4 regions of the Pseudomonas sp. WOUb67 genome follow, and region 2 is predicted to be linked to each of the others. Evidence: riboswitches for the same ligand, from Rfam matches in the RefSeq annotation. Region 2 holds a riboswitch; each other region holds the start of a gene.
What was found. Region 2 has a riboswitch for cobalamin ahead of ABOC32_RS17180 (CbtB domain-containing protein). Riboswitches for the same ligand answer to the same signal wherever they lie in the genome.
Positions count from the first base shown of each region.

Region 1: linked by a shared signal. The riboswitch ahead of ABOC32_RS21980 (TonB-dependent receptor) and the one ahead of ABOC32_RS17180 (CbtB domain-containing protein) in region 2 are both predicted to bind cobalamin.
Region 3: linked by a shared signal. The riboswitch ahead of cobW (cobalamin biosynthesis protein CobW) and the one ahead of ABOC32_RS17180 (CbtB domain-containing protein) in region 2 are both predicted to bind cobalamin.
Region 4: linked by a shared signal. The riboswitch ahead of ABOC32_RS21990 (ABC transporter substrate-binding protein) and the one ahead of ABOC32_RS17180 (CbtB domain-containing protein) in region 2 are both predicted to bind cobalamin.

Region 1 is NZ_CP170112.1:4,945,561-4,952,958, reverse strand. It holds gene ABOC32_RS21980 (TonB-dependent receptor) at 1-1,796, opposite strand, end outside; cobalamin riboswitch at 1,907-2,113, opposite strand; gene ABOC32_RS21975 (outer membrane beta-barrel protein) at 2,274-3,020, shown strand; gene ABOC32_RS21970 (N-acetyltransferase family protein) at 3,153-3,722, opposite strand; gene ABOC32_RS21965 (carboxymuconolactone decarboxylase family protein) at 3,801-4,145, opposite strand; gene lpxO (lipid A hydroxylase LpxO) at 4,401-5,300, opposite strand; gene thpR (RNA 2',3'-cyclic phosphodiesterase) at 5,455-6,000, shown strand; gene ABOC32_RS21950 (TonB-dependent siderophore receptor) at 6,008-7,398, opposite strand, start outside.
Region 2 is NZ_CP170112.1:3,811,469-3,818,866, reverse strand. It holds gene ABOC32_RS17190 (LLM class flavin-dependent oxidoreductase) at 1-121, shown strand, start outside; gene ABOC32_RS17185 (TonB-dependent receptor plug domain-containing protein) at 328-2,802, shown strand; cobalamin riboswitch at 2,982-3,205, shown strand; gene ABOC32_RS17180 (CbtB domain-containing protein) at 3,300-3,488, shown strand; gene ABOC32_RS17175 (CbtA family protein) at 3,498-4,184, shown strand; gene ABOC32_RS17170 (cobalamin biosynthesis protein) at 4,184-4,573, shown strand; gene cobM (precorrin-4 C(11)-methyltransferase) at 4,607-5,359, shown strand; gene ABOC32_RS17160 (DUF1272 domain-containing protein) at 5,426-5,668, shown strand; gene ABOC32_RS17155 (response regulator transcription factor) at 5,891-6,505, shown strand; gene ABOC32_RS17150 (transporter substrate-binding domain-containing protein) at 6,519-7,398, shown strand, end outside.
Region 3 is NZ_CP170112.1:4,280,319-4,287,716, forward strand. It holds gene cobN (cobaltochelatase subunit CobN) at 1-3,227, opposite strand, end outside; gene cobW (cobalamin biosynthesis protein CobW) at 3,231-4,298, opposite strand; cobalamin riboswitch at 4,399-4,615, opposite strand; gene ABOC32_RS19075 (glyoxalase superfamily protein) at 4,716-5,093, shown strand; gene ABOC32_RS19080 (hypothetical protein) at 5,090-5,452, shown strand; gene ABOC32_RS19085 (ATP-binding cassette domain-containing protein) at 5,621-7,198, shown strand.
Region 4 is NZ_CP170112.1:4,953,610-4,961,007, reverse strand. It holds gene ABOC32_RS22025 (hypothetical protein) at 1-210, opposite strand, end outside; gene ABOC32_RS22020 (GNAT family N-acetyltransferase) at 341-838, shown strand; gene ABOC32_RS22015 (hypothetical protein) at 960-1,283, shown strand; gene ABOC32_RS22010 (OprD family porin) at 1,432-2,769, opposite strand; gene ABOC32_RS22005 (pseudoazurin) at 2,766-3,200, opposite strand; gene ABOC32_RS22000 (ABC transporter ATP-binding protein) at 3,218-4,006, opposite strand; gene ABOC32_RS21995 (FecCD family ABC transporter permease) at 4,003-5,019, opposite strand; gene ABOC32_RS21990 (ABC transporter substrate-binding protein) at 5,019-6,029, opposite strand; cobalamin riboswitch at 6,141-6,338, opposite strand; gene ABOC32_RS21985 (DUF1624 domain-containing protein) at 6,367-7,398, opposite strand, start outside.

The sequences.
Region 1 (7,398 bases), 1.1 Mb from region 2:
ACGCCGCCGACCATCTCGTCGAAGTCGTCATACCTGGCACGCACCAGCGATGCGTTGGCCGACACCTGCCACTGATGCGCCAGCGCCAGTTCCAGGGTGGCCTCAAGGCCATCGGAGGTCTGCTGCCCGGCCTGTTGCTTCTCGTGGGTGATCGGGTCGTCCACCAGCAGCTTCTTCTTGACGATGTGGTAGGCGGCAAGTGTCCATTCGCCTCGGCCTTCCCAGAAGCGCTGCTTGAGGCCTATTTCGGTCTGCTTCGCTTCGGTCAGGTCATAGTGCATCTGGGTGGGGTTGAGGCTGATGAGGTTGTTGACCCCCTCTTCGCTGGTGGAGTACTGCCCGTACAGCGACAGGTCGTCGGTGACCGCGAACACCAGCCCGGCGCGCCAGTTGCCACCCTGCAGGCTGCGGTCGCTGCGGCTGTCGTTGGTCAGGTTGGTGCGGTCGATGTGGTTCTGGTCGCGGCGCACGCCGGTGACCAGCGACAGCCGGTCACTGAGCAGCAGGCGGTTTTCCGCGAACAGGGCGAAGGTGTGGGTACTGGACAAGGTTTGCGGGCGCAGGGGCGAGGCGCTGTGGAACCAGCCCGGCTCTGGCTGCCAAGGGTCGATGAAATCACCGCCCACATCGTTGTAGGGTGAGTTGCTGTCGACGTTGAAGCGGACCTTGTTGTACTCCGCGCCGACCACGGTCTTGCTGGCCAGGCCGAACAACGTGTGGTCGAAGGTGAAGGTCTGGCGGTCGCCGAACTGCTCCTGGTTGTGCTTGATCTCCAGGTAGCTGCCGCGCTGCAACTGTTGGCGCTCGGCGTCCCAGCTGTAGTCTTCGGCGTTGCGCCAGTGGCGGCGGCTCTTGATGTAGTACAGCTGGTTGCTGGCGCTGACGTGGTCGTTCAGCGTCCAGTCGGTGGTCAGCCGGGTCCACTCATCGACGTAGTGCTGCACGTCGTTCTGCACGTTGTAGTTTTTCTTGCGCAGGCTGCTGCGGTAGTGGCCGTCGATCAGCGGGGTGCCGTAGTAGTTGGCCGGCTCTGCATCGCCACGGTCGTGGGCAAGGGTGAAGCTCAAGTCGTCACTGGCATCGAAACGCAGCGCGGCGCTCAGGGCCAGGCTGCGCGAAGTGGTGCGGTCGACCCAGCCGTTGCCGGCCTGCTGGTTGAGGGTCAGGCGATAGCTCAGGCGCTCGCTGAGGCTGCCCCCGCTGTCCAGGCCGAGCTGCTGGCGGTCCCACGAGCCGTAGCCCAGGCGCACGTGGTTGCGTACCTCACCGGCAAACGGTTTTTTCGGGATCACGTTGATCACCGCACCGGTGGCGCCTTCGCCATGCATTACCGAAGCCGGGCCGCGAATCACATCGATACGCTCGACCATCCACGGGTCGACAGGGAAGGTCTGGGTGCCGGCACCGGTGTACAGGCGTGCGCCGTCGAACAGGGTCATCACCGAGCTGTGGCCGGCAAAGCCGCGGGCGGACAGGCCGGTGCCGCCGTCGCCCGGGGAACCGACGAAGGTGATGCCCGGCGACCGCGTGACCGCATCCTGCACGGTGAGGTTGTTGCGCTGCTGGATCTGCTCGGCGCTGATGCTGCTGGTGCTGGCCGGTGTTTCCAGGGCGCTGAGGCCAAGGCGCGAGCCTGCCTGGGTCGGCGTGGCCAGGTCGATGGCGCGGCTGTCGAGGGTGTCGGTGATGGCCGTGGAGGGCAAGGCCAGGGGCTGCGGGTCACGGTCATCGGCCAAGGCCGGCAGGGCGACGGCCAGGCAGGCCGCCAGGGGGTGAAGCTTGAACTTACGGGACATGTCGTTCCACTGCTGCAGGAATGAATGGATCCCGGTGGAAAACACGCAAAGGCGAACCATGCAGCCAGGCGCGCGCACGGATTCCGGCCTGCGCCCGCCCACCGCGGGTTGCCAAGTGACGCTCCAGGCCGGTCTCCGGGCTTGCGAGGGGCATGAAACCTTCACCTTCCCATGCCTGTGCACAGTGGTATCTCGAAGGGTTCGCTCGCTTACCGTTGCGGGGGCAGCGCCGGACTTGTCGTGGCTAACACGACGCACCGGCTTCCCGTTTCACCCTGCGCGCGGCGGCGAAGGGCACCTGAAACTGGCGCGCATCTGACCACTGAAACGCTGGGGCGTCAAATGTTGGCGTGCGATTAATCCTGCGATAAAACACAAGGTTGCGCGTTTTTACTGATTTTTTTTCGAACTTTTTTGGCGACGTTTGTCTCGAACCGCACGTTCGCCTTTCGTTATCAAGTCATGGAGACTTCCCGCATGCCTGCTCGTCAACTGTTGCGCCACACCTGCCTGCTCGCCCTGATCGCCGCGCCGCTGGCGGCCACCGCCGCGCCCAGCACCGACCCGCTGTTCACACTCGGTGTGCAGGGCGGCTACGACAAGTTCAAGTTCGAAGGTGGCAGTGAGAGCGACAAGGAACACATGGGCCAAGGCGGCGTGTTCGCCACCTTCGGCAACAAGCTGACAGCTGAGTCCGGCTTCATCTACCAGCTCGGCGCCGAAGCCAAATTCGGCAAGAAGAACGACAACAAGCTCAAGGAGGCCCAGGCCGACCTGGACCTTGGCTGGCGTGCGGCGCTGGACGCGCGCAACTTTGTCGACGTGACCGTGGGCGGCGGTTACAGCTGGTCGCGCTTCGAGCCGGAAATCAACGACCTCGATACCAAGCTCACCGTGAAGTCGCCGTTTGCCAAGGCGGCATTGGGCTACAACCACCAGTTCGACGCCTCGACCCTGCGGGTGGAAGTGGGCGCACGCCATACCCTGGACGGCCGCGCGAGGCTGAAGGTGGACGACTTTGGCAGCGACACGGTCGACCTGAAAGACCGCACCAACCCGTATGCCGAGGTGACGTTGCTGATGAACCAGCAGGGCGGTATGCCGGTGCAGGCCGGGGTGTACTACACCCGCACCGAATACAAGCTGGATGAAGACTCGCCAGCAGCAGACAACACCAAGCTCAAGCGTGACGAGTTTGGTGTGAAGGTGGGCCTGGCTTTCTGAGGTTGAGCGGTTAGCAGGCCCTGCCTCTTCGCGGGCTTGCCCGCTCCCACAGGAAATCCACGCCTTTCGGGGAAAGTGGAGTACCTGTGGGAGCGGGCAAGCCCGCGAAGAGGCCAGACCTGCTCAAGAAGATCAGCGCCCGCGACGCCGCGACACCCGTGCCTCGATGTTCTTGCGCCCAATCAGCAGCGGCGGCTTCTCCACCACCGGTTCATCCGCCAGCCACTTGTACATCACCAGGCAGTCCACCAGCCCCAGGCGGGCATGGCGGTAGGCCTTGGGCAAGCGCCCGACCGTTTCGAAGCCCAGCGTGTGCCACAGTGCCACCGCCACTTCATTGCTGGCCACCACCGAGTTGAATTGCAGGGCCAGAAAGCCCTCCTGGCGTGCCAGCTTCTGCGAGTGCTCGCACATCAGGCGCGCCACGCCTCGGCCGCGTGCCTGCTCGCACACCATGTAGCCGCAATTGCCCACATGCGCGCCAGGCCCGGCGGCATTGGCCTTCAGGTAGTAAGAGCCCAGCAGCTCGCCATCCTCTTCGGCCAGCAGCGTGTGCGATGGCAGCTCCAGCCACAGCTGACGGGCCTGATCGAAGCTCAGGGCCGGGTCGAAGGCGTAGGTTTCACGGGCCTGGACGATGGCCTGGAAGGTGGGCCAGAAGCGCTCGAAGTCTTCGGCTGTCATGGGGCGAATGTGAATCATGCGGGTTCCTGCAAAGGCTGGGCCGCCAAGTCTGTGGGGCACGGCGCCGTCGCGCAAGGGCGGCGACGCCGTTTGTGCTCAGCCGTTGGCCTTGCCCACCGCATCCATGGCCCGCGCCGAGTACACCAGCGCAGCACCGGCGTTCATCGCCACGGCCACGCCGAGGGCTTCGGCAATTTCCTCGCGGCTTGCACCGTGTTTCACCGCCTGCTGCGAATGCACGGCGATGCAGCCGTCGCAACGGGTGGTCACCGCCACGGCGAGCGAGATCAACTCACGTGTCTTGGCGTCGAGGTGGTTGGTCTTGGCCCCCGCACCGCTGGCGGTCATGTAGCCGGCCACGGTGTCGGGGGAGAGTTGCTTGAGATCGCCGATGCCGGCCATCAACTGCTTACGGTAGGCGTCCCAGTCCATCATGCTCATCGTCTTCACCTTGGGGTGGTTGCGAGTGGAGCTTTCAGGCTAGTCGAAGAGTGGCAGGTGCGACGCTTGTACTTTGGTGGGTGTACAGCAGTACTTGTCGGGGCGACTGTCTTGCACCATCACTCAGGCTGCCGCATCACCTTGTAGGAGCAGCCTTGTGCTGCGAAGAGGCCTGTAAGGCTAAAGATTATCTTCGGCTGCAATGGCCTCTTCGCAGCGCAAGGCTGCTCCTACAGGTGAGAGTGCGTTGAACGGTTAGATGTAGATGAACACCAGCACCAACGCCGCAACCACTGCCCACTTCTCCAGGTAGTAGCGCATGCGGTTGCGCTTCTTCAGCGCCTTGCCGCGTTCACGGATCTTGTAGATGCGGGTGAACAGCCGGTTGATGCCACCAGTCTTGTCGCCGTCACCGTTCGGCGCGGCAGCGGCGGCCATGACGTTGCGGCTGAACCAGCGGTTGAACGCAGTTGCCCAGCGGTACTTGAGCGGGCGCTCGACGTCACAGAACAGGATGATGCGGTTGTGCTCGGTGTTGTTGGCCGCATAGTGGATGTAGGTCTCGTCGAAGACCACACCCTCGCCATCGCGCCACGAGTACTTCTCGCCGTCCACGTCGATGTAGCAACCGTCATCGTTCGGCGTGTCCAGGCCCAGGTGATAGCGGTACGAGCCGGCATAGGGGTCACGGTGACGCACCAGCTTGGCGCCCGGTGGCAGGGTGGCGAACATGGCAGCCTTGACCGTACCGATGCCTTGCAGCAGCTCGGTGGTGCGTGGGCACAGGGCCATCGCCGATGGGTGGCTCTCGCCGTACCACTTCAGGTAGAAGCGTTTCCAGCCCGTCTTGAAGAACGAGTTGAAACCGACGTCATCGTAATTGTCGGACCTCTTGATTTCGCCCACATGCAGCAACTGGCGGCCTTCCTCGCGGATTTCCTGCCAGTGGTCCTGCAGCGGCTTCAGTTCGGGGAAGGCTTCGACCGGCAAGTAAGGCTTGGCCGGGAGCTTGGAAAACAGGTACAGGAAGCTGTTGACCGGGGCCAGGAAGCTGGAGTGGTCGCCCAGCTGGCGGGTCAACTTGTGGCGAACGCGACCGCGCAGGTGCACATAGGCGATCGAGAGGACGAAGATAAGTACGAGTGCAATTTTCATGGACGTTTACTTGTCGAAAAATGGCCATGCGCCATGGCATAAGCTCGCCAGCATAAACAATCATGGGGGTAGTTTGTACTTATTGTTACGAAACGACGGGGCGACATTGGTGTCCCTACAGTCTTGCGCAAACGTTTCACGTCAGGGAGTTGGTATGGTTCAGGATATACGCCCCAGCGGTAGCCCGTTCAAACGGCTGTTTTTCGCCTTGCCGGTCAGCGATGCCCAGCGCAGTGCCCTGGCCCAGTGGCGCCGGGGTCTGAGCCTGCGCAGCGGCAAGCCGGTGCCGGCGGCTAACTTCCATGTCACGCTGTTGTTCCTCGGCGATGTGGATACCGCCCAGGTGCCGGCGATCTGTGCGGCGGTCGATCAATTGGCGCTGCCGGGCACGGCACCGCGGCTGTTGCTCGACCGTTTGCAGGTGTGGCAACGGGCCGGCGCGCTGGTGCTGGAGGCACAGCAGGCACCGCCGGCCCTGTTGCAACTGGTGTACGGCCTGCAGCAGGCGTTGCTGCCGCTGGGGGTGGAGGCGGCCAACCGGGAGTATCGGCCGCACTTGACCCTGTCCAGGGATTACCGCGGTCAACCACCCGAAGCCAGCAGCGCGCCGGAGTTCTACCTCACGGCACGCCACTTCACGCTGTACGAGTCGCGCAAGGGCGCGTACTGGCCCTTGGCGCAGTGGCCGCTGGCAGACTGACCCAGGGTCAGAGGTCCGGGGTGTACTTGACCGTCAGCATGAAGTTGCGTGGCTCGCCATAGTTGTTGCTGCCATTGAGCTGGTTGAAGCCTGCCACCCAGTACTTCTTGTCGAACAGGTTGTTGGCGTTGACGGCAAGATTCACTTCCGGGGTCAGCTGATAGGCCAGGCGTGCGCTCCACACGGTGTAGCCGGGCACGGTGTAGGTACGTTCGTAGCCAAGGGTGTGGCTCTGGGTGGTGAAGCCAAGGCCGGTGCTCCAGCGCTGGCCGTCCAGTGGCAGGGTGTAATCGGCCCATGCCCGCAGCATGTGCTTGGGTGTCCACTGGCTGAAGGTGCGGCCTTTGTCGTCAGGGTCATCGAGGAACTTGGTGGTGTTGTAGGTGTAGCCTGCGAACAGTTGCAGGCCACTGAGCACTTCGCCGCTGATCTCGGCTTCGACGCCCTGGCTGCGCACCTTGCCTGCTGCGGTGGAACAGTACCAGTCATCACAGGCGAAGCCCGAGGCCGTATCGGTGACGGCGCGGTTTTTCTGATCGTAGCGGAACACTGCGATCGAAGCATTGACCCGGCCGTCCAGCAGTTCGCCCTTGAGGCCCGTCTCGTAGTTGCTGCCGATCACCGGTTTGAGCGGCGTATTGCCCACGGCGCGTTCGGTTTGTGGTACGAACACGTCGGTGTAGCTGGCGTACCAGGCCCATTCGCGAGTCAGGTCGTAGACAAAACCTGCATACGGGGTGACCTCACCCGTTTCGGTCATGCGGCTGGTGGGATTCACCTGGCCTGGGTTCAGACCGCGATACGTGGTGCTTGCATAGCTGTAGTCGAACCAACTGACCCGTGATCCGAGAATCAGCGTCAAGCGGTCGGTCGGTTTGACCCGCCAGGCGCCGTACAGGCCCCTCTGGCTAATATCATAGCCACTGCTTTCGTGACGCCCGAAGGGCGCTGCAAGCAGGCTGTCACGGCTAGGCTCGGGGCGGTCGTGGTCGATGTCGAAAATGCTGTCGTTGCCACCAAACGTGCGCCAGTAACCATCATCGCTGGTGAGCTTGGAGTAGTTGCCACCAATGGTCACTTCGTGTGCCACAGAGCCTGTGTCGAAGTGGCCGACCACGTTCATGTCCAGGCCCAGCTTGGTGGAGTGGAAGTCGGTGATCCAGTCCGCATACTCGACGCCGCTGCCGTCAGGCTCAAGGCCTTCACCGACAGTCTGGGTGCGTTGGTGGATCGACGTGTTGGTTTCGTCCATGCGCACTGCAGCCGCCTTGAAAGCCCAGTCCTCGTTGAAGCGGTGCTCCAGGTCCAGGTAATAGGTGGTGACGTCTGTCTCGGCACGGCTCCAGCGAGCGCCGGTGTAAGTGGAACGCGGTACGTCGACCGGCTTGCCCGTGGCGT
Region 2 (7,398 bases):
CTTCCTGTTCCGTGGGTTCGACCAGTTGCGTGATGCGGTGGAGTATGGGCAGGACCTGATACCTCGCATTCGAGCGCTGGTTGAACAGCATGAGGCTGGACGCAGCACCCGCACAGCCTAGATCTCTGCTCGCTGCGCCGGCCTCTTCGCGGGTAAACCCGCTCCCACAGGTTCTCGCCAGACCTGAAGGCAGTGATATCCCTGTGGGAGCGGGTTTACCCGCGAAGAGGCCGGCACAGGCAAAACACTTTCCCACACCCCTCACGCCAGCCTTATCAGGGCCTGGCGCCTATTCGCCTGCGTGCTCCACCGTATTCCGAGGACATGATGTCTAGAACACCGCTTTTCGCCCTGCCCCTTGCCTGCCTGCTCACCCCGCTGGCCGACGCCGCGCCAACCACCGAAGAACAACGCCTGGACACCGTCACGGTGATCTCCACCGGCCTGCGAGGCAACCAGCGCACCGTCGCCGACAGCCCGGCGCCAATCGACGTGATCAGCAGCGAGCAGCTATTGCGTAGCGGCCGCGCCGAGCTGTCCGAGGCCATTTCCAAACTGCTGCCCTCGTTCAACTTCGGCACCAACATCGCCGGCTTCCAGTCCGGCGTGCGGCCGCTGAGCAACCGCAGCCTGGGCCCGGCCTACACCCTGGTGCTGGTCAATGGCAAACGCCGCCACAACAGCGCTGTGCCGGCCAGCGGCTCGACCGACAACAGCGGTGCCAACGCCGTGGATATCGACATGATCCCGGTCAGTGCGGTGTCGCACATCGAAGTCCTGAAAGACAGCGCCGCCGCCCAGTACGGCTCGGATGCAGTGGCCGGGGTGATCAACATCATCCTCAAGAGCACCAGCAGTGGTGGCCATTACGAAAGCAGCTACGGCCAGCTGTACAGCGGCCAGGGCGAAACCATCAAGCTGGCCGGCGACCAGGGCTTCAGCCTGGGTGACGGCGGTTTCCTGCACCTGTCTGGGGAGGCACGCAAGCGCGGCACCGCCAACTGGATCGACAAGGCTGCCCCCGGTTACCGCGCCTACTTCGAAGACGACCGCCAGGCCGCCTGGGACCACCGGGCGGTGAAAAACGGCGACCCCGATCTGCGTGCCTTCAACCTCGGTTACAACGCCGAACTGCCCATCAGCGACGACCTGAAACTGTACTCGTTCGCCACCTATGCCGAGCGCAAGCTCGAGGCCTTCAACAACTACCGCCTGCCCAACAGCAACGCCTCGATCCCCGAGTTGTTCCCAGACGGCTACTTCCCGCTCAACAACATCAAGGACACCGACTACCAATGGCTGCTCGGCGCCCGAGGCGCCGCCGGTGCCTGGGACTGGGACCTGTCCACCACCTGCGGGCGCAACAAGAACCAGCAGTCCAGCGACCTGACCATCAACCCCACCTACGGCCCGGCCTCGCCAACCTCGTTCGATGACCTGGCAACCTTGCAGTTCGACCAGTGGGTAAACAACCTGGACATCACCCGCGCCTTCGACGGCCTGTTCGGCCTGGCGGTACCCACCCGCGTTTCGGCGGGCCTGGAGCACCGCTGGGAGCGCTTCCAGACCTTCGCCGGCGACCCCATCGCCTACAGCGTCGGGCCCTACACCTACCCGGCCACCTTGGCCGACGGGCGCCCCAACCCGCTGTACGCGCTGGCCAACGGTCAGACCGCCGTGGGCGCCCAGGCTGCGCTGACCATCCGCCCGGAAGACGAGGCCGATGTGAAGCGCAACAACTATGCCGCCTACCTCGACCTCGGCCTGGACCTGACCCCGCGCTGGTACCTGGGCGCCGCCGCGCGGGTCGAGCACTACGACGACGACTCGGGCAATACCGCCAGCTTCAAGCTCAATTCACGCTACGAATTGAGCGAAACCGTGGCGGTACGCGGCACCCTGGGCAGCGGTTTCCGCGCACCGTCGCTGACCCAGAGCGGCTACACGGTCAGCGACAACCGCACCGCGCTGGACGCCGACGGCAATGTGGTGCCGGCCTTGCGCCGCACTGTCGCGCCCGGCAGTGCCGCCGCGCTGGCATTCGGCGGCGACAAGCTCGACCCGGAGAAATCGCGCAACGCCGGCCTTGGCCTGACCTGGCAACCGGCGCGCCGCACCAGCGTTACCCTGGACACCTACCTGATCGACATCGACGACCGCATCCTGCTGACCGAAAACCTCTACGACCGGCAGAACGGAGCCGGTGCCATTGGCGACATCCTCGAATCGCTGGGCCTGGCGCGCACCACCTGGATCAACTATTACACCAACGCCTTCGATACCCGCACCCGCGGCCTCGACCTGGTGGGTGACCACACCAGCGAGTTCGGTGCCTGGGGCGATGTGCGCTGGACCTTGGGCTTCAACTGGAACAAGACCACCGTGCGCGGCACCCGGGGTACGCCCGCAGCGCTGGCCGCTGCCGGTATCGACGTGGTCGGCCATGGCCGCGAAGGCGACCTGGTGGCAGCCTCACCGAAAACCAAATGGGTGCTGGGCAGCCAGTGGTTGCTGGGCAACTTCACCGGTACCTTGCAGACCACCCGCTACGGCAAAGTCGAGACCTGGCAGCAGAACCAGGCCCAGGACCGCACCTTCGGCGCCAAGTGGATCACCGACCTGGACCTGTCCTACCTGCTGTTCGACAGCCTGACCGTCAGTGTGGGCGGCACCAACATCTTCAATGTGCGGCCCGACAAGAACGGCGTGTACAACGCCAACGGCAACCAGGCGGCGTACGGCAACCCGCCGTTCCACCCGGGTGGCGGCTATTGGTACACCAAGCTTGCCTATGACTTCTGAAGCAGCTGCACGCCTGTCCCTGGCTTGGCGCACACCTCTGTGGGAGCGGGTTCACCCGCGAAGAATCCAACCCGGTGCATGGCACCGGCAAAGCCGGTGTTCGCGGGTAAACCCGCTCCCACAGGTGTGCGTTGCGCCCTCGGTACTTGGCAATTGACGCAAAGCCCGCCCCATGGTCTCCTTATGCCTCACGTTCAGGTGCCCCCACAGGGGGTGAAACGGGAAACCGGTGCGTCCCAGGCCCTCCAGCAGGGCCGGACAAGACCGGTGCTGCCCCCGCAACGGTAAGCGAGTGAAGTGTCTGTACCACTGTGCCTTGTAGTCCGGCATGGGAAGGTGACGCTTTGCAGGAGCCCTGCTCCTCCTCGCAAGCCCGGAGACCGGCCTGGCGTTCATGAACACCCCGCGGTGGGCGGGCGCTGTTGCATTCCCCTGGGCGGTCACGCATCAGGGATGCCGCGCTTGCCCGTTGCCCACAAAAAGCAGAGGAACGCGTCATGCCCGTCACCAGCACCAAGCAACACAGCCTTGCCACACCCGTCACCCTCAGCCAGCGCGTCGTCGTCGCCGTCGGCGCCAGCCTGCTGGGCCTGTGCCTGGTGTACTTCGCCGGTTTCTCGCACATCGAGGCCGTGCACAACGCCGCCCACGACACCCGCCACAGCGCCGCCTTCCCCTGCCACTGAGTACGCCTGATGATCACGCGCATTGCCCGTACCGCGGGCTTCAGCGGGCTGCTTGCGGCCCTGCTGCTGACCCTGCTGCAAAGCTTCTGGGTCGCCCCGCTGATTCTTGAGGCGGAAACCTACGAATCCTCGGCCCCGGCCGCACAGCACGAACATGGTGGAGAAGTGGCCGCCCATGAGCACAGCGCCGAAGCCTGGTCGCCGGAAGACGGCTGGCAGCGGGTGCTGTCCACCACCGGGGGCAACCTGGTGGTCGCAGTCGGCTTCGCCCTGATTCTCGCCGCCCTGTACAGCCTGCGCGAACCGCAGCGTGCCGGCACCGGTGCGCTGTGGGGCCTGGCCGGGTTCGCTGTGTTCTGCCTGGCCCCGACGTTGGGGCTGCCACCGGAGCTGCCCGGCACTGCTGCTGCCGACCTGGGGCAACGCCAGGCTTGGTGGATTGGCACGGCCAGCGCCACCGCTCTTGGCCTGGCCTTGCTGGTGTTCGCCCGCCACTGGCTGCTGAAGGCGCTGGGCGCCGTGTTGCTGGTAATCCCCCATGTGATCGGCGCTCCACAGCCCGAAGTACATGAAAGCCTGGCCCCCGAAGCACTGGAGACCCAGTTCAAGATGGCCTCCTGGCTGACCAACGCTGCTTTCTGGGTGGCCTTGGGCCTGCTCAGTGCGTGGCTGTTCCGCCGCTCCAGCAAGGCCTGATGCCAGCGTTCTACGCCGGCATCGGCTGCCGCCGGGGTTGCCCGGCGGATACCCTGCATACCCTGCTGCTCCAAGCCCTGGCTAGCCAGGGCCTGGCGCTTGCCGACCTGCGCGGCATTGCCAGTATCAGCCTCAAGGCCGACGAAGCCGGCTTGCAGCAACTGGCCGAACGCCTTGGCTTGCCCTTGGTGCTGTACCATGGCGCACAACTGCAAGCCTTTGAGCCGCTGCTAAGCCACCGCTCTGCCACAGCCCATGCCCACAGTGGCTGCTGGGGTGTGGCCGAAAGCACGGCGCTGGCCCTGGCCAGCCAGCGGCCCGGCAGCACAGCCCGGTTGCTGCTGACCCGCCAAGTACTGGGCCCGGCGACCCTCGCCCTGGCCTGCTGAACAATTCGCTCCTCTTTCCCGCAAGGACTTTCCATGACGGTGTACTTCATCGGGGCCGGCCCCGGCGACCCGGAACTGATCACGGTCAAGGGCCAACGGCTGATCCGCCAGTGCCCGGTGATCATCTATGCCGGCTCACTGGTGCCTGCTGCCGTGCTCGAAGGCCACCAGGCCGAGACCGTGATCAACAGTGCCGAACTGCACCTGGAACAGATCATCGCCGCCATGCGCAGTGCGCACGAACAAGGCCAGGACGTGGCCCGGGTACATAGCGGCGACCCCAGCCTGTACGGCGCCATCGGTGAGCAGATCCGCCATCTGCAGGCGCTGGGCATCGATTACCAGATCATCCCCGGGGTCACCGCCACGGCGGCCAGCGCTGCCCTGCTCGGCTGCGAGCTGACCCTGCCACAGGTGGCGCAGACGGTGATCCTCACCCGCTATGGCGACAGTTCGCCAATGCCGCCCGGCGAGCAGCTGGGCGACCTGGCGCGCCATGGCAGCACCTTGGCGATTCACCTGGGGGTCAAGCACCTGTCGCGGATCGTCGAAGAACTGCTGCCGCACTACGGTGCGCACTGCCCGGTGGCGGTGGTACATCGTGCCACCTGGCCAGACCAGGACTGGGTGCGCGGCACCCTTGGCGATATCGTCGAAAGGGTTGCCGCCAAGGATTTTCGCCGCACGGCGCTGATCCTGGTGGGCCACGTGCTCGGGGATACGCCATTCGCCGAGTCGGCCTTGTACCGTGCCGGGCACGCCCATCTGTATCGCCCTGGCGACTGAGCATTGCCAGCATTGCCACGGGCGTAGCAGACTCCGGGTTCCCGCCTGCGAACAGGAGTCACACCCATGCTGGAATTACGCCCCAACTGCGAGTGCTGCGATACCGACCTGCCGGGCGACAGCCCCGATGCGCTGATCTGCTCCTTCGAATGTACCTTCTGCCGCGCCTGCGCCGACACCCGCTTCCAGGGCCGCTGCCCGAACTGTAGCGGCCAGCTGGTGGCCCGCCCGACGCGGGTGGGCCAGGCGCTGATGAATAACCCCGCGGCCACCCAGCGCGTGAACAAAGCACACGTTGCTTGCGCCTGACGCCACACCTCAAACCAGGCATTGCCGCTTAGATAGGGTGATGTCTTTCCCATTGCTTGTAGGAATTTTCAACAACAAGCGCGCGGACTATCAACACTTCTATACTCGGCATTACCAAACCTCGGGATTGGTCGTATCTTGCAGCGCTTCCGATTAACCCACTTGCAGACGTATTCCTGAGTGTTCCAGGAAGCGGACCACATCTCGACAGGAGTTTTCCACATGACAACCGTGCTGATCGTCGACGACCACCCCATTGTTCGGCTGTCCTTGCGCCTACTACTGGAGCGTGAACGTTTTCATGTCGTGGGTGAGGTGGGTAATGGCAGCGAAGTGGCGCAGGTAGCCCGCGACCTGCGCCCGGACGTGGTCGTGCTCGACATCGGCCTACCCGGCCTGGACGGCATGGAAGTGATCAAGCGCCTGCAGTGCCTGGAACCTGTGCCCAAGATCATGGTGCTGACCGGCCAGGCCACCGACCTGTACGTGCGGCGCTGCCTGGATGCCGGCATCGGCGCTTTCGTCACCAAGGAAGAGGACCACGAAGCACTGCTGTTTGCCCTCAAGGCCCTGGTCAAGGGCTATTCGACCTTCCCGCAAATGTCGGTCAACAGCAACTCGCTGGAGAGCGAACCGGTGCGCCTGGCCAGCCTGTCGAACCGTGAAATGGAAGTGCTGCGGCGCCTGGCGCGCGGCGAAAACAACAAGAATATCGGTACCTGCATGAACCTGAGTGCCAAGACCATCAGCACCTACCGGGGCCGTATCATGGAAAAGCTCAAGACCGAATCGCTGGTTGAAATGGTCGACCTGGCCAAACGCAATAGCGTCTACTGAGCGTCCGCCCGCCATGAAGCGCCTGCTGGCGTGCATGCTCCTGGCCATCGGCCTGACCAGCCCCACCGTGCTGCTGGCCAGTAGCGAACCTCGCCAGCTGCTGGCGCGCTCGGTCAGCGCCGCAGCCCCGTTGCAACTGTCCAGCGAAGATCGGGATTGGCTGCGGCAACGCCAATACCTGGTGCTGGGCAGCTCGCGACCCGACTATCCGCCGTTCGAAATCAACGCCAGCCAGCAGGACTATGAGGGGATTAGCGCAGACTATGCCGGCATCATCGCCGAGCAGCTGGGCGTAAACGTCGAAGTGCGGCGCTTCGATAATCGCCACGAGGCCATCGCTGCTTTGCGTGAGGGCAGTATCGACCTGCTGGGCAGCTCCAATGCCTTCGAGGCGGCAGACGCCCAGCTTGACCTGAGCACCCCGTATGCCGACGACATGCCGGTCATCGTCACCCGCGAGGGAAGCAGTCTGAAGAATATACTCGACCCCACCGGCTTGCGCCTGGCCATGGTCGATCACTACCTGCCGGCCAGCACCGTACGCAACCTGTACCCCAAAGCGCAGCTAAGCCTGTACCGCTCGACCCTGGCCGGGCTGGCCGCTGTCGATCTGGGCGAGGCCGATGCGTACCTGGGCGATGCCATCAGTACCGACTTCACGATTGGCAAGAGTTACCAGGGCACGCTGAGAATCGACCACTTCTGCCAGGTCCCTGCTGGCGCATTTGCCTTTGCCCTGGCGCGCGACAACCCTCGCTTGCATCGGTTGGTCGACATGGCGCTGGCCCGCATCAACGACAGCGAACGCCTGAACATCCTGCGCCGCTGGAGCAGTGGTAACACCAGCCTGCTGCTACAGCGCCACCCAACCGCCTTGACCAAGGAAGAAGAAG
Region 3 (7,398 bases), 470 kb from region 2:
CGCTGGGCGAACTGGGCGCGGGCCGGGGTGCCGTCGTCGCTGCCGCCGTAGGCGTAGCCGCCGTGGTTGAGGTAGACCTCGGCCAGGTCGTCGCGGCTGTGCCACAAGCGCCCGTCGATGGCGTTCTGCACCCCGGCCCCATACGCACCTGGTTTGGCGCCGAACACCCGCCAGCCGGCCTGGCGCGCGGCCTGCTCGGCGTCTACGCCTTGCGCTTGCAGCGTGGCACGCTCGCTGCGTACACGGGCGGCCAAAGGGTTGAGGTCGTCGGGCTCATCCAGCGCGGCCACCGCCTGCACGGCGGCGTCGAACAGCCGGATAAGGTTGCCGAAGGCATCACGGAAAAAGCCCGAAACGCGCAAGGTCACATCCACCCGCGGGCGGTCGAGCAGGCTCAGCGGCAGTATTTCAAAATCGTCCACGCGCTGGCTGCCGGTGGCCCACACCGGCCGCACGCCCATCAGCGCCATGGCCTGGGCGATGTCGTCGCCGCCGGTACGCATGGTCGCCGTGCCCCACACCGACAGGCCAAGCTGGCGCAGGTGGTCACCGTGGTCCTGCAGGTGGCGTTCGAGGATCAGGCTGGCCGAGGCGAAGCCCAGGCGCCAGGCCGTGGTGGTGGGTAGGTTGCGCACGTCCACGGTATAGAAGTTGCGGCCGGTGGGCAGCACGTCGAGGCGCCCACGGCTGGGGGCACCGCTGGGGCCGGCTGGCACGAATCGCCCGGCCAGCGCTGCCAGCAGGCCATTCATTTCAGCAGTACCGCAGGCATCCAGGCTGGGTGCCACTGCTTCGCGCAAGGCGTGCACAACGTCGTGCACCGGCTGCCATTCGCTCAGGTCAGGCAACTGCAGGGTGCCACCCAGCGCTTGCTCGATCACCTGCTGCGCCAAAAGCTCCAGGCGCTCGCGGGTATCCCCGCAGGTGCGCCAGGGTTCAATGCTGATGGCCTGCAGCTGCTCGGGGCGTGCGCCCTGCCAGGGCAGCCCAAGCTCGCAATCGAGTGGGTCGAAGCCTGGCACCAGGGCCTTGGCCAAAGCCCGCAGCAAGCTGGCATTGCCGCCACGGCCGTCACCACGCTCAACCCGCAACAGTGCCAGCAGCGTATCCAGGCGCAGACGCCCTTCTGGCGACTGGCCAAACACATGCAGGCCATCGCGAATCTGCGATTCCTTCAGGTCGCACAGGTAGGTGTCCAGGCGCGGCAGCCATACGGCGGCATCGTCCAGCTGCCCTTCGAGTTCCAGCTCGCGGTCGATGTGGTTGACCTTGACCAGCTCGAGGATGTCACGCTGCAACTCGCGGGCGCGCCGCGGGTCGAGCAACTGCGCTTCGTAGAACTCGTCGGCCAACTGCTCCAGGTGGCGCAACGGGCCATAGGTTTCGGCGCGGGTCAGCGGCGGCATCAGGTGGTCGATGATCACCGCCTGAGTACGGCGCTTGGCCTGGGCGCCCTCGCCCGGGTCGTTGACAATGAACGGGTAGATGTTCGGCAGTGGGCCCAGCAGCGCGTCCGGCCAGCACTGCGCCGACAAACCGACGCCCTTGCCGGGCAACCATTCGAGGTTGCCGTGTTTGCCGACATGGATCACCGCGTCGGCGGCGAACGCGTGGCGCAGCCAGAAGTGAAACGCCAGGTAGCCGTGCGGCGGCACCAGGTCGGGGTCGTGATACACCGCGCTGGGGTCTACCTGGTAGCCCCGGGCTGGCTGGATGCCGACGAAGGTCAGGCCAAAGCGCAAGCCGGCCACCATCAGCCGGCCACTGCGGTGCATCGGGTCCTGCTCGGGCGGCCCCCAGCGCTCCAGCACTGCCTGGCGATTGGCCTCGGGCAAGCGCTCGAAAGCGGCCTGGTAGTCGGCCAGGCTCAGGCTCTGGGCGCAGGGGCGCTGGTCGAGATGGTCCAGGTCGTTGGTCACGCCGCCAAGCAGCTGGTGAATCAGTTGCGTGCCGCTGCCCGGCAAATCGGCCAGCGGGTAGCCTTCGGCTTGCAGCGCCTTGAGGATGTTCAGTGCGGCAGCGGGCGTGTCCAGGCCGACGCCATTGCCAATACGGCCATCGCGGGTCGGGTAGTTGGCCAGCACCAGGGCAACGCGCTTCTGGGTATTGGGCAGGCGCGCCAGTTCGACCCAGCGGCGGGCCAGTTCGGCAACAAAGTCCATCCGCTCGGGGTGGGCGCGGTAGCACACCACGTCGGATTGGCTGCGCTCGCTGCGCCAGGCCATGTCTTTGAAACTGACCGGGCGGGTAATGATGCGCCCGTCCAGTTCGGGCAAGGCGATGTGCATGGCCAGGTCACGCGCACCCAGCCCCTGTTCGCTGGCTTCCCAGCCGGGCTGGTTGTCCTGCGCGCAGATGGCCTGCAGTACCGGGATGTCGCGGCGGAACGGGCGCAGGTTGGGGCGTTCGGGGCTGGACAGGGCAAAACCGGTGGTATTGACCAGCACTTCGGCACCGACTTCGTCCAGCCAGGCTTCGACCTGCTCCAGGCAGGCGCTTTCCTTGAGGCTGGCCACGGCGATCGGCAACGGGTTCAAGCCAGCCGCCTGCAGGCGCTGGCAGAACACGTCGATGAACCCGGTGTTGGCCGCCTGCAAGTGGGAGCGGTAGAACAGCAGCGGCGCCACCGGGTAGTCCGGGTGCCAGTGCGGGTACCAGTCTTCCAGCGCCACACTGCCCTTGGCCGGGTGATACACGGCGGTGCGCGGCAAGGGTTGCGGCTCGTCCCAGGCATAATCGCGGCCCAGCCACTGGTTGGCCAGGCAGTTGTACAGGTTTATGGCATTGGCCTTGCCGCCTTGGCGCAAGTAGTGCCAGAGGCGCTCGGCCTGCTCGCCCGTAACGGTGCCAAGGCGGGTCAGCTCCGGGTCCGGGCGGTCATCGCCCGGCACCATAATCAGCTGCACGCCACGGGCGGCCAGCTCGACCAGTTGCTCGACGCCATAGCGCCAGTAACCGACGCCGCCGTGCAGCGACACCAGAATGACCTTGGCATGGCGCAGCACCTGGTCGACATACAGGTCGACCGAAGCGTGGTTCTGCACCTGCATCGGGTTGGCCAGGCGCAGGCTGGGGAAGCCTTCAGGTAATTGCTCGGCGGTATCGGCGAGCAACGCCAGGTGCGAATCGCCGCTGCAGAGAATCACCAGTTCGGCGGGTGTCTGGCCGAGATCGGCAATACTGTCGTCCGGCACGAAGCCGCCGGGCTGGGTCCGCAGCAGGTGCATGGGTCAGGCGCCCAAGGCCTGGCGCAGGCGCGCTTCCAGCTGGGCAGCGTCCAGTTCCTGGCCGATCAGCACCAGGCGGGTGATGCGCGGCTCGTCGGCACGCCAGGCGCGGTCGAAGTGCTTGTCGAAACGGGTACCCACGCCTTGTACCAGCAGGCGCATCGGCTTGCCCGGGATGGCAGCGAAGCCTTTGGCGCGCAGGATGCCGAACTCCACCACCAGCTGGGTCAGGGCGTCGAGCAGCAGGCTTTCGTCAGCCTCCGGCAGGTCGATGGAGATGGAATCGAAGGCGTCATGGTCATGGTCGTCATGATCATCGCCGTCGTGGTGCGAATCGTGGTGGGTACGGCGGCCATCGATGTGTGCCTCGGACTCGGCGCCCACGCCCAGCAGCACCTCCAGTGGCAGCTTGCCGCTGCTGGCCTCGACCACCTTGACGGCCGGCGGCAGTTCTTCGGCCACTTCGGCGCGGACCTTGGCCAGGCCTTCGGCGTCGATCAGGTCGGCCTTGTTCAGTACCACCAGGTCGGCGCTGGCCAGTTGGTCAGCGAACAGCTCGTGCAGTGGCGATTCGTGGTCCAGGTTAGGGTCGAGCTTGCGCTGGGCATCGACCTGGTCCGGGTAGGCGGCGAAGGTGCCGGCGGCCACGGCCGGGCTGTCGACCACGGTGATGACCGCGTCGACGGTGCAGGCGTTGCGGATTTCCGGCCACTGGAAGGCCTGCACCAACGGTTTGGGCAAGGCCAGGCCGCTGGTTTCGATCAGGATGTGGTCCAGGTCGCCACGGCGGGCCACCAGCTCGCGCATGACCGGGAAGAACTCTTCCTGCACGGTGCAGCACAGGCAGCCGTTGGCCAGTTCATAGACGCGGCCGCTGGCTTCTTCTTCGGTGCAACCAATGCTGCACTGCTTGAGGATTTCGCCGTCGATGCCCAGTTCGCCAAATTCGTTGACGATGACCGCAATGCGGCGGCCCTGGGCGTTGTCGAGCATGTGGCGCAGCAAGGTGGTCTTGCCCGAGCCGAGGAAGCCGGTGACGATGGTAACGGGGAGCTTGGCCAGTGTTTTCATGTCGCATTGCCCTTGGCAGAGTGGCGCGGGCATGCAGGACGACAGCCGCGGGCCAGGTAGGCCGGGCTTGTTCGCCACCGGATCACCCCGCCCGGTTGAAAGTCGAAAACGTTGCGAGGCAGGTCTCCTGGCTTGCACCGTTCCATCTCCCCGTTCGGTTGAACAGCGGGCTGGCGGGATGACGCCTTCCCGCGCGTTGACGCAGTGGCTGTGTCGATCCGTTGTCGGTGCTTACAGTTGCGGGGGCAGCCGCGGCTTGTACCGCGTTCCCGTCTTAGCTTCGGCCTGGCCGAAGAACCTCGAAGTGGCAAGGCTACGCAGTGCCTGGCGGGTGGTCAACCATTGCTGCGGGCTGGCCGACCACAAGGGCTGCAACTGCGCTACAGTGGCACCTTTGCCCACGGTCAAGGAAGCCCCATGCCCCTCGCCCCCGCCATACCGGTACTGCGCATCTTCTCGGTCGACAAGGCCAAGGAGTTCTACCTCGATTTCCTCGGCTTCAGCGTCGACTGGGAGCACCGATTCAGCCCGGACCTGCCCCTGTATGTGCAGATTCACCGCGACGGCCTGATCCTGCACCTTTCCGAGCACCACGGTGATGCCTGCCCCGGCTCTACCGTGTTTGCCCGCATCGACGACCTGCGCGCGCTGGAGCGTGAACTGCAAGGCAAACAGTACGGCTACGCCCGGCCCGAAGCCGAGCGCCTGGACTGGGGCCTGCAGATGCAGGTGTACGACCCGTTCGGCAACCGCCTGCGCTTCTGCCAGCAGATTGATGACGAGGCCAACCCGTGAAGACGCTGGGCAAACGCGAAATGGCCCGCTTGGAGCGCGAGCTGGTGGCGTGCCTGACCGATGCCTGCGAAACCGCCAAAGCAGAAATCGTCGGTTTCACCTGGCTCACCCACCGCCTTGACCCTGAGGATTTCCCAGCCAGCCTGCGGATCACCTGGGTGTTCGAGCACGAGGCCGACAAAGCTGCTGCGGTGGCGGGCGAAGCAAAAGCGCGCATGGTGGCGCTGACCAGTCAGGCGTTGGACCACGCCGGCATCCAGCTGGATCACCCTGCCTGGCACGTGCGCTTCGACAGTGAAGAGGCCTGCGCACACGGCCACGGTGGCGACTGGGCCAAGTGCTTGCAGAAGCAGCGCTGAGGCCAGCTGGCGGGCGGTGCTTTACCCGCCCCCGGCGGTTCGTTAGGCTACGCACTCCCCTATTACGAGGTGTTCGTCCAATGCGCCATTGATGCCGCCGTCCGTTCGACGGCCAGTCTTCAGCCTCCGGTTCGCGCCGGAGATGTCGCGGCATTTGTGGAGTTGTGCATGACGAACACGTCAATCCTGACGCTGGACAGCGTCTCCTTGGCCTTGCCTGATGGCAGGCTGCTGTTTACCGACCTCAACGAAACCTTCGACCAACGCCGCACCGGCCTGGTCGGGCGCAATGGCGTGGGCAAGAGCCTGCTTGGGCAAATGCTTGCCGGCCAGCGCGAACCGAGCAGCGGCCATTGCCGGCGCTTTGGCCTTGTCCATCTACTGAACCAGCAGGTAATCGAACGCAGCGCCACGCTTGCCGATCTGGCCCAGGTGGGGTCGGTGATTGCGGCGCTGGAGCGCATCGAGCACGGCAGCATCAACCCCCAGGATTTCGACACCGTTGGCGAGCGCTGGGATATCCGCGAACAATTGCAGGTGCACCTGCAGCGCAACGGCCTGGGTCAACTCGACTGGCGCCAGCCCGCAAGCAGCCTGAGCGGTGGCCAGGCCATGCGCGTGGCGCTGGTTGGCGCATGGCTAAGCGGTGCCGACTACCTGATCCTCGACGAACCGAGCAATCACCTGGACAGCGACGCTCGTGCCCAGCTGCTTGGCATGATCGAGGCCTGGGACCGGGGTTTGCTGGTGATCAGCCACGACCGCAGCCTGCTGGCGCACATGGCGCGCATCGTCGAATTATCTAGCCTGGGGTTGCAGGCCTATGGCGGCAACTACAACTTCTATGCAGCACAAAAGGCTAGCCAGGCGGCACTGGCCGAGCAGCAACTTGCCCGGCTTAAGCAAGAACAGCAGCGCCAGGCCCGTGAATTGCTGCGCCAGCGCGAAAGCCTGGAACGCCATCAGGCCCGCGCCGGGCGCCAAGCCAAAAATGCCAACCAGGCCAAGATCCTGGTCGACCGCCAGCAGGAGCGCAGCCAGGCCACAGCGGGCAAGCAGCGCCGCGACCATCGCGATGCCCGCCAAGCACTGCTGGGCAAAGTGCATGACGCCACCCGCGAGGTCGAACAACACAGCGCCATTGCCCTGCACGCGCCCACGCCACAACGTCATGCGGGCCGGGAGGTGTTGGCCCTGCAGGCACTTCGCTTGCCCCGAGGCACCCGCAAACCGCTTGACCTGCGCTTGTGCCTGGGCCAGCGGCTGGGCTTGACCGGCGCCAATGGCAGTGGCAAGTCCACCCTGCTCAGGCTGCTGAACGGGGAGTTACCCGCACCGCCCGACCAGTTACGCCTCAGTGGCGAAACCGCCCTGCTCGACCAGCACTGCAGCACGCTACCAGGCCACATCAGCGTGCTCGAACACCTGCGCCGGGCCAACCCGGTGCTGGCCCAGGGCGAATTGCGCAGCCGCCTGGCACAACTGGGCCTGGATGCGGCCCGTATCGAACTGCCCAGCAGCCTGCTCAGCGGAGGCGAGCGGATGAAGGCCGCGCTGGCCGCCGTGCTGTACCGCGAGCGGCCACTCGACCTGTTGCTGCTGGACGAGCCCGGCAACCACCTGGACCTGCCGTCACTGGCAGCCCTGGAGCGCATGCTCGGTCAGTTTCGCGGGGCGCTGATGGTGGCGTCCCATGATGCGGTACTGCTGGAAAACCTGGCCCTGCATGGCTACCTGCATTTGTAGGAGCAGCCTTGTGCTGCGAAAGGGCCGGTACTGGCGACACAATTGCATCCAATGGACCGGCCTCTTCGCAGCACAAGGCTGCTCCTACAACGACCGCAGACCCAGAATAATGCATCGCAGGCTATCAATTCGTGACTGGCCGTTCCCGATCCGCGATGGATGTATTATGGTGGCGTGGTGCGCATATAACAGCAGCCCGA
Region 4 (7,398 bases), 1.1 Mb from region 2:
GTACTTGCGCAGTACATCCTCGATGGTGGCTTGCGACAGCTGCGGGTGAGTGCGGCCGAGCAGCGTGGCCATGCGCTCGATGTTGTGGGTGTAGGCATCCTGCAGCGGCAGCTGGGCGAGGATCTGATCTTCGCGGGAGGGCTTCTGGTCGCAGGCGGTGAGGGCGGCAGTCAGCAGCAGGGGCAACAGCAACTTCTGGAAGCGAGGCATGGCGTGGCCTGGTCGGGCAGTGAAGGCTGCCGATTATACCGGTGTCCGCCTGGCCACGACGAGCTTTGTGATTTGCCTTGAACGGCGCGCTGAGGTAGAACCGTGCCCTCCAACCACTGCCAGCAACCCCATGCCGAACTGCACCCTGCAACCTGTGGCCCGCGCCGCCATTGCCGAAGTCGTGGCGTTTGTCGATAGCGCTCGCCGCGAGCTGTTCCCGATGCTTGCGCAGGCGCCATTGCCGCACGACCTTGCGCATTTTGCCGACACCTACCTGGACGGCGCGGGGTGCTTTCTTGAGGCGCGTGATGACGGGCGGCTGGTCGCGGTGATCGGCTACGTGCCCTATGACCACCGTTTTCCCCAGCTTGATTATCACGGCGAGCGAGTGGTCGAAGTGGTGCGCCTGTTCGTGCTGCCGGCCTACCGCCGGCATGGCCTGGCTGCCGCGTTGTTCGGTGCGTTGCGCGAGCGGGCGGAGCTGGCGGGTATCGACTGCCTGTACCTGCATACGCATCCGTTTCTGCCGGGTGCGATTGCGTTCTGGGAGCGGCAAGGGTTTGCGGTGGTGGATGTGGAGCAAGACCCGGTCTGGCAGACCACGCACATGCACGTGCGATTGCCCTGACCTGTGGGAAAGCGCCTACAACGGCGCTTTTGGCGTGATCGACGCGTTCATTTCAAAACCGGCCCGGCTTGCTTACCTTCCCCTGTGACGGCTTGCTCACTGCACCCGAGGGAGACTCACGATGCCATACATGGCCCTGTACAAACTCAAACTGCTGGACGAATTTGAAGACCGCATCGACCTGTGGACCTTTGCGGATTTTGAAAAAAGGCTGATAGAACTGTGGCGGGGGGCGACCTACCATGACGCCAAGGGCATCATCAATGCGGCGCACAAGGAACGCCGGTGGCCGAGGGTGGTGAAGCGGTATCTGCTGACCAATTACAAGGTGTTTGGCAATGTCAGTTCGGAGCTGGAACGGGCGTTTGCCGAGGTGCTGATTGCAATGAATGAGCAGGAGCGGGCCGAGTGGGGGTTGTTGCCTGCGGGTAGCTCGGTTGCCTGATCTAGCTTGGGGCCGCTTTGCGGCCCTATCGCGACACAAGGCCGCTCCTACAGGGATCGCGAAAAGCCTGGACTGCGCGGTCCCTGTAGGAGCGGCCTTGCGTCGCGATAGGGCTGCAAAGCAGCCCCAACCCAGGCAACCCGGTCTATCAGAACCCCCCCGACAACGGCCACTCCACCGCCAAGCGTATCTGGTCCCCGTCCAGCTCAGCCTGCGCCGTGTTCCCCCGGTGCACGTTATGCCTCACCGAGAACGTCGTCCCCTTGGCCTTGCCGCTCTGCACCACATACCGCGCCTCCAGGTCGCGCTCCCAATGCTTGCCACCCTTGCCATACCCCAGGTACGCATACCCGCCGTTGGGGTCGACATGCGTGCCGTCGATATCGAACCCCCGCACGTACAGCGCCGTCAGGTTCAGCCCCGGTACGCCATAGGCCCCCATGTTCAGGTCATAGCGTGCCTGCCAGGACTTTTCGTTCGGTGCGTTGAAGTCCGACATCTGCACGGCGTTGGCAATGAAGATGGCCCCTCGCGTCACGTAGTCGAAGGGAGTGTTACCGTCTACCTGCTGCCAGCCCAGGCTGAAACCGTGCGGCCCCTGGTTGTAGCGCGAGACCAGGCTCCAGGTGGTGTTGTCGATGCGCCCGGACAGCGCCTTGCCGGTGTCTGTGGTGCGGTAAAGGTTCAAGTCCAGGCTGACGCTGCGGCGGTCATCCAGGGCGTGGGTGAGGGTGCTGCCCAGGTAGTGCTGGTTCCAGCTGTCCTCGTAGCGGGAGGTGTACAGGCTGCCGCTGAACGCTGCCCCAGGGTTCCAGACCACGCCGGCCAGGTCGAAACTGTTGCCCTGTTTGCCATTGGAGTAGTTCACCGCAAAGCCTTGGTCGTGGCTGGAGGCATTGCGGTCGGCGTTTTCGTTGAAGTGCCCGGCCACCAGCTTGAGCGTGTCGAATTCGCTGCTGGTGAAAAAGAACCCGGTGGCGGTCTCGGGCAGCAGGCGGCTGTCGGAAGAGCTGAACACCGGGGTTTTGACCCGTTGCTCGCCGTAGGACAGCACGGTATTGGACACCCGTAACTTCAGCGCCGCGCCCCCACGGCTGTATTCGTTTTTCGGGTGCCCGTCGTTATCCACCCCCAGCAGGCGGGCTTTGCCCACGCGCCCGCCACCACTGTCCAGTTGCACGCCCAGGTAGGCATGGGCATCGACGCCGACGCCGATCAGGCCCTGGGTGAAGCCGGACTGGAATGTCCCCATCAAGCCGTAGGCCCATTCCTCAGCCTTGCCATTGCGTTCGCTGCGCGGTTTATAGGCATTGCGCCCGGCACTGTTGCGCCCACCGTGCTTGTAGTCGCGCTGGTCGAATACGCTGCGGTTGAGGATGCTCCAGCTGCTGTCTTCGACAAAACCGTTGCTTTGCGACTGCGCGGAGTCGGCCAGGGCAAAGGGCGACAACCCCAGCAGCGGCAGTGCCAACATGAGCCGGCTCATCGTGCGGCCTCGAGCTTGTGCAACTGGGCCGCGAGGCGGGCTTGCGCCCGTGCAGGCAAGCTGGCGGGTAATTCGGCAGCCGGCGCATCGCCCACCTGGATCACCATCACCATGCCCATCGCCAGGTGCGGAATGCACTGGATGCCGTAGACGCCCGACACGCTGAAGGTGTGCTCGAACGGCTGGTTCAACTTGCTCTTGAAGGGTTCGGCGCCGGGGGGCAGCAGGCCGGGCACGCTGGCCGCATTGTGCCCGCTCTGGGTGGGCAGAAAGCGCACGGTGTCGCCGGGGGCAATGCGCAGGTGGTCCGGCTCGTACACCATCGCGCCTTCGCTGCCGCGGTTGAGCATTTTCACTTCATGCACTTCAGCCAGTGCGGCGGGGGCAAGTAGGGCGGTGGCAAGCAGCAGGGCGACAGGGCGCAACAGCATCGGTAGAACTTCCTGGTTCAGGGGGCGCGAAAACGCAGGATGCGCGCGCCATCGAAGGGGTCGGTGAGGTAGCGGGCCTGCACGCCGAAGGTGCACAGCAGGCGCTCGGGCGTGAGGACTTCAAAGGGTTTGCCAAGGGCAACCAGGCGGCCCTTGTCGAGCACCGCGACGCGGTCGCAGGTGAGTGCCTGGTTGAGGTCGTGCAGGGCCACCAGCGTGGTTACCGGCAGGGCTTGAACCTGCTGCAGCAGGCTGAGCTGGTGCTGAATGTCCAGGTGGTTGGTCGGCTCGTCCAGCAACAGTACCTGTGGCCGTTGCGCCAGGGCGCGGGCGATGTGCACGCGCTGGCGCTCGCCACCCGACAGCGAACCCCACAGGCGTGTGCGCAGGTGCAGGGCGTCTAGGTCCGCCAGGGCCTGCTCGACGATGGCACGGTCCTCCCGAGAGAACGGTGCCAGTGCTGACAGCCACGGTGTACGGCCCAAGGCAACGGCATCGAACACACTGATTGCATCGAGGGTATCGGCCTGTTGCTCAACCAGCGCCAAGGCCTGGGCAACACGGCGCCGGGGCAGCTGTGCCAGCGGTTCGCCCAGCAGTTGCACGCTGCCGCTGGCCGGCTTGCGCAGCCCCGCGAGCAACTTGAGCAGTGAGGACTTGCCGGAGCCATTGGGGCCGACGATGCCCAAGGTCTCACCCGCCACAACGCTAAGCTCGATATCGCGCAGCACGGTATTGCCGGCCAGTTCCAGCCCCAGGCCCTGGCAACTCAGCGGTGCAAGCTGTACAGCGGTCATGACTGTCATGAGTGCCCTCGGCGGCTGACCAGAATCAGCGCGAAGACGGGTGCACCGATCAGTGCGGTGACCACGCCCACGGGGATCACCTGGCCCGTGATCAAGGTGCGCGAAAGAATGTCGGCAGCAATCAGGAACAGTGCACCGCCCAGTGCGCTGGCGGGCAACAGGCGGCTGTGCCCGGGGCCGAGCAGCAGCCGCAAGGCATGCGGAATTACCAGCCCGACAAAGCCGATGGCGCCGACGATGGACACCATCACGGCCGTGACCAGTGCCGTGCAACTGATCAGCAGTAACTGGGTGCGCCGCACCGGGATGCCCAGCGATGCAGCCGAATCGGCGCCGAAGGTGAAGGCATCCAGCGCGCGGCGGTGCAACAGGCACACCACCAGGCCGAACAGCGCCACCGGTACGGCCAGCCACACGGAAGGCCAACGCACGCCGCTGAGATTGCCCAACAGCCAGAACAGAATGCCGCGTGCCTGTTCGGCGGTGGCCGACTTGGTGATGAGAAAGGCGGTGAGGGCGTTAAACAGTTGCGAGCCGGCGATGCCGGCGAGGATCACCTGCGCGTTGTTGCTGCCTGGGCCGGCCGCGCGGGCCAGTAGCAGCACCAGGGCGAACGCTGCCAACGCACCGATGAAAGCGCCCCCGGACATGCTCAGCGCCAGGCTACCCAGGCCCAGCAGGCCGACCAGCACTGCACCGGTCGAAGCGCCGGCCGACAAGCCCAGCAGGTACGGTTCGGCCAGCGGGTTGCGCAGCAGCGCCTGGAGAACCACACCACAGGTGGCCAGGCCGGCACCGCAGGCTGCCGCGACCAGTGTGCGGGTCAGGCGGTAGTTCCAGACGATGCCGGCGTCGATCGGGTCAACCGGGTAGCCGGCCTGCCACAGGTGGTTGGCCAGCACCTGGCCGACCACGCTGGGAGACAGGTTGGTCTCACCGATTGCAGTGCCGGCCAGCAAGGCGGCCAACAGTGCCGCCAGGGCGACAGCGATGCAGGGTAACAGGCGAATCATCACTGGGCCGCTTTACCGCTGGCGAAGGCTGCCGACAAGGTTTGCAGGCCGCGGAACAGGCGAATGCCGGCCTGCATGGCGTCGGCGTCGAGGACGATGATGCGGTTGTGCTTCACCGCGTCCATGTTGCGGGTTACCGGGTCGTTACGCAGGAAGTCCAGCTTTTTCTGGTAGTCGTCGGCGGGGAAGCGGCGGCGGTCCATGCGGGCGATGATCAGCCAGGTAGGGTTGGCTTTGGCCAGGGTTTCCCAGCCAACAGTAGGCCACTCCTCGGTGGACTCGACCACATTGCGCACGCCCAGGGTGCGCAGCATGAAGTCAGCGACACCCTGGCGGCCCGCCACGTAAGGGTCGATGTCGAGGTCGGCGCTGGAGAACCAGAACAGTGCCGAGGTGGCGGACAGGTCCTTGCCGGCCAGTTGTGCCTTGGCGCTGTCCAGGCGGCCTTTCAGCTCGGCGTTCAGCGCAGTGCCACGGTCCTGCACATCGAAAATCTCGGCCAGCTGGCTGACGCTCTTGTAGATGCTGCTGACCTGGAACGCCTGCAGGCGGGTACCGTCGGCGCCGACCAGGTTGTCCTTGCCTTCGCAGTCCGACGGCAGCAGGTAGGTGGGTATCTTCAGTTCATCGAACTGCTCGCGGGTGCCCACCACGCCCTGGGCGCCGACCATCCATTCGAACTGCACGGTCACCAGTTGCGGGCGCTTGCCGACCACGGCCTCGAAACTGGGGTCATTGTCGGCCAGGCGCGGCACCTTGGCGTTCTGCGCCTGGTACTCGGGCAACACGTTGTTGAACCACAGCGAGGTACCCGCCAGCTTGTCGCCCAGCCCGAGTGCGTAGAGCATCTCGGTGCCGGCCTGGCCGATGGTGACGGCGCGCTGCGGCGCCTGGGCGAAGGTTTGCGGTTTGCCGCAGTTCTCGACCGTCAGCGGGTAGTGGGTGGCGGCAGCCTGGGCCAGGCCAGTGAGGCCAAGGCCGGCGAGCAGGGTGGCGAAACGGGGCAGCATGCTGGGCGATCTCCTATCGGACAGTTCGGGTGAGGAACGCACGGACAGGCATCGCCGAGCCCCCGCCGATGGCAGGGGCAACACTGATGGCCAATCCCGGACACCCCGCCGGTTGGTAAATGTAGGCCGGCAGGTCTCCTGACTGGTGCGTCATGGCCCGGCTCCGGCCTTCCCGGGCGTGTGGCCCAGTGGCATCGATGGAGCAGGCTCGGCACCTACAGTTGCGGGGGCAGTTCCGTTTGGCCCGTATTGACGGGCCTGGGATTCCCTATTAATTCCGTGGTGGAAACCGGCGGCCCGCATGGTAGACCATCGCGCCGCCGGGTGAAAACGCTTTTCAGAAGTACTTCAGCCAGGTGATGTCGCGGCGGCGTGCTTTCAGGCGAGCGAACCCGCGCACCGGCAGGTACAGCGAGACCGCCAGCAAGGCAGCGCCCAGCCACACCGCCGCGATGCCGTCGAAGCCGAAGTAGTCGCCATGGTTGAGGCCGAACAGCGCCACGCTGGCCAGATACAGCAGCTTCAGCACGTACAGGTGCAACAGGTAGAAGAACATCGGTGCTGCGCCAAACACCGCCAGTGCGCTGATCCAGCGGGCCTGGCCGGCGCGCTCGAAGGCGCGCAGCAACAGCAGGCCGCAGCCCAGGGTGAGCGCCAGGAACAGCAGTGACGGCGGGTATTTGGTGATGTTGAAGAAACTCATCACGGTTTGGGTGAGGGTTGGGTAACCGCTCCACGGCGCCTCGCCGTAGCCGTTGAACAAGCGCAACACGACAAACCCCAGCAAGGCGATCAGCCCAGCCAGCAGCAAGCGCTGCTGGCGTTGGTCGGCCGTGCTGCCACGGGCAAACCAGGGGCCCAGGCCATAGCCCAGGGCGATGACCCCGATCCATGGCAACACCGGGTAGGAGGTGCGCAGGCGCAGGTTTTCGGAGAACTCAAGCCAGCCACGGTCGTGCAGGATGGCCCATGGCACGTGCAGGGCGGACTCCACGCCAAAGTGCAGGCCGTCGAGCAGGTTGTGGCCGGCAATGATGACTGCGCCCAAGGCGAGCAGGGCGGCACGTGGCAGCCATACCAGCAGCGACAGGGCGATCATGCTGACGCCGATGGCCCAGATGACTTGCAGGTAGATCACGCTGGGGGGCAGTTGGAAGGTCCAGGCGAAGTTGACCAGGGTGAATTCCAGCACTACCAGGAACAGCCCGCGCTTGAACAGGAATGCCGAGACATCGCCACGGCCCTGGTGTTTTTCGCCATACAGCCAGGCCGACAGGCCGGTCAGCAGGACGAACACTGGCGCGCAGAGGTGGGCCAGGGTGCGGCTGAAGAACAGCGAAGGCTCCGTGGCGTCGATGGCCATCGGGTC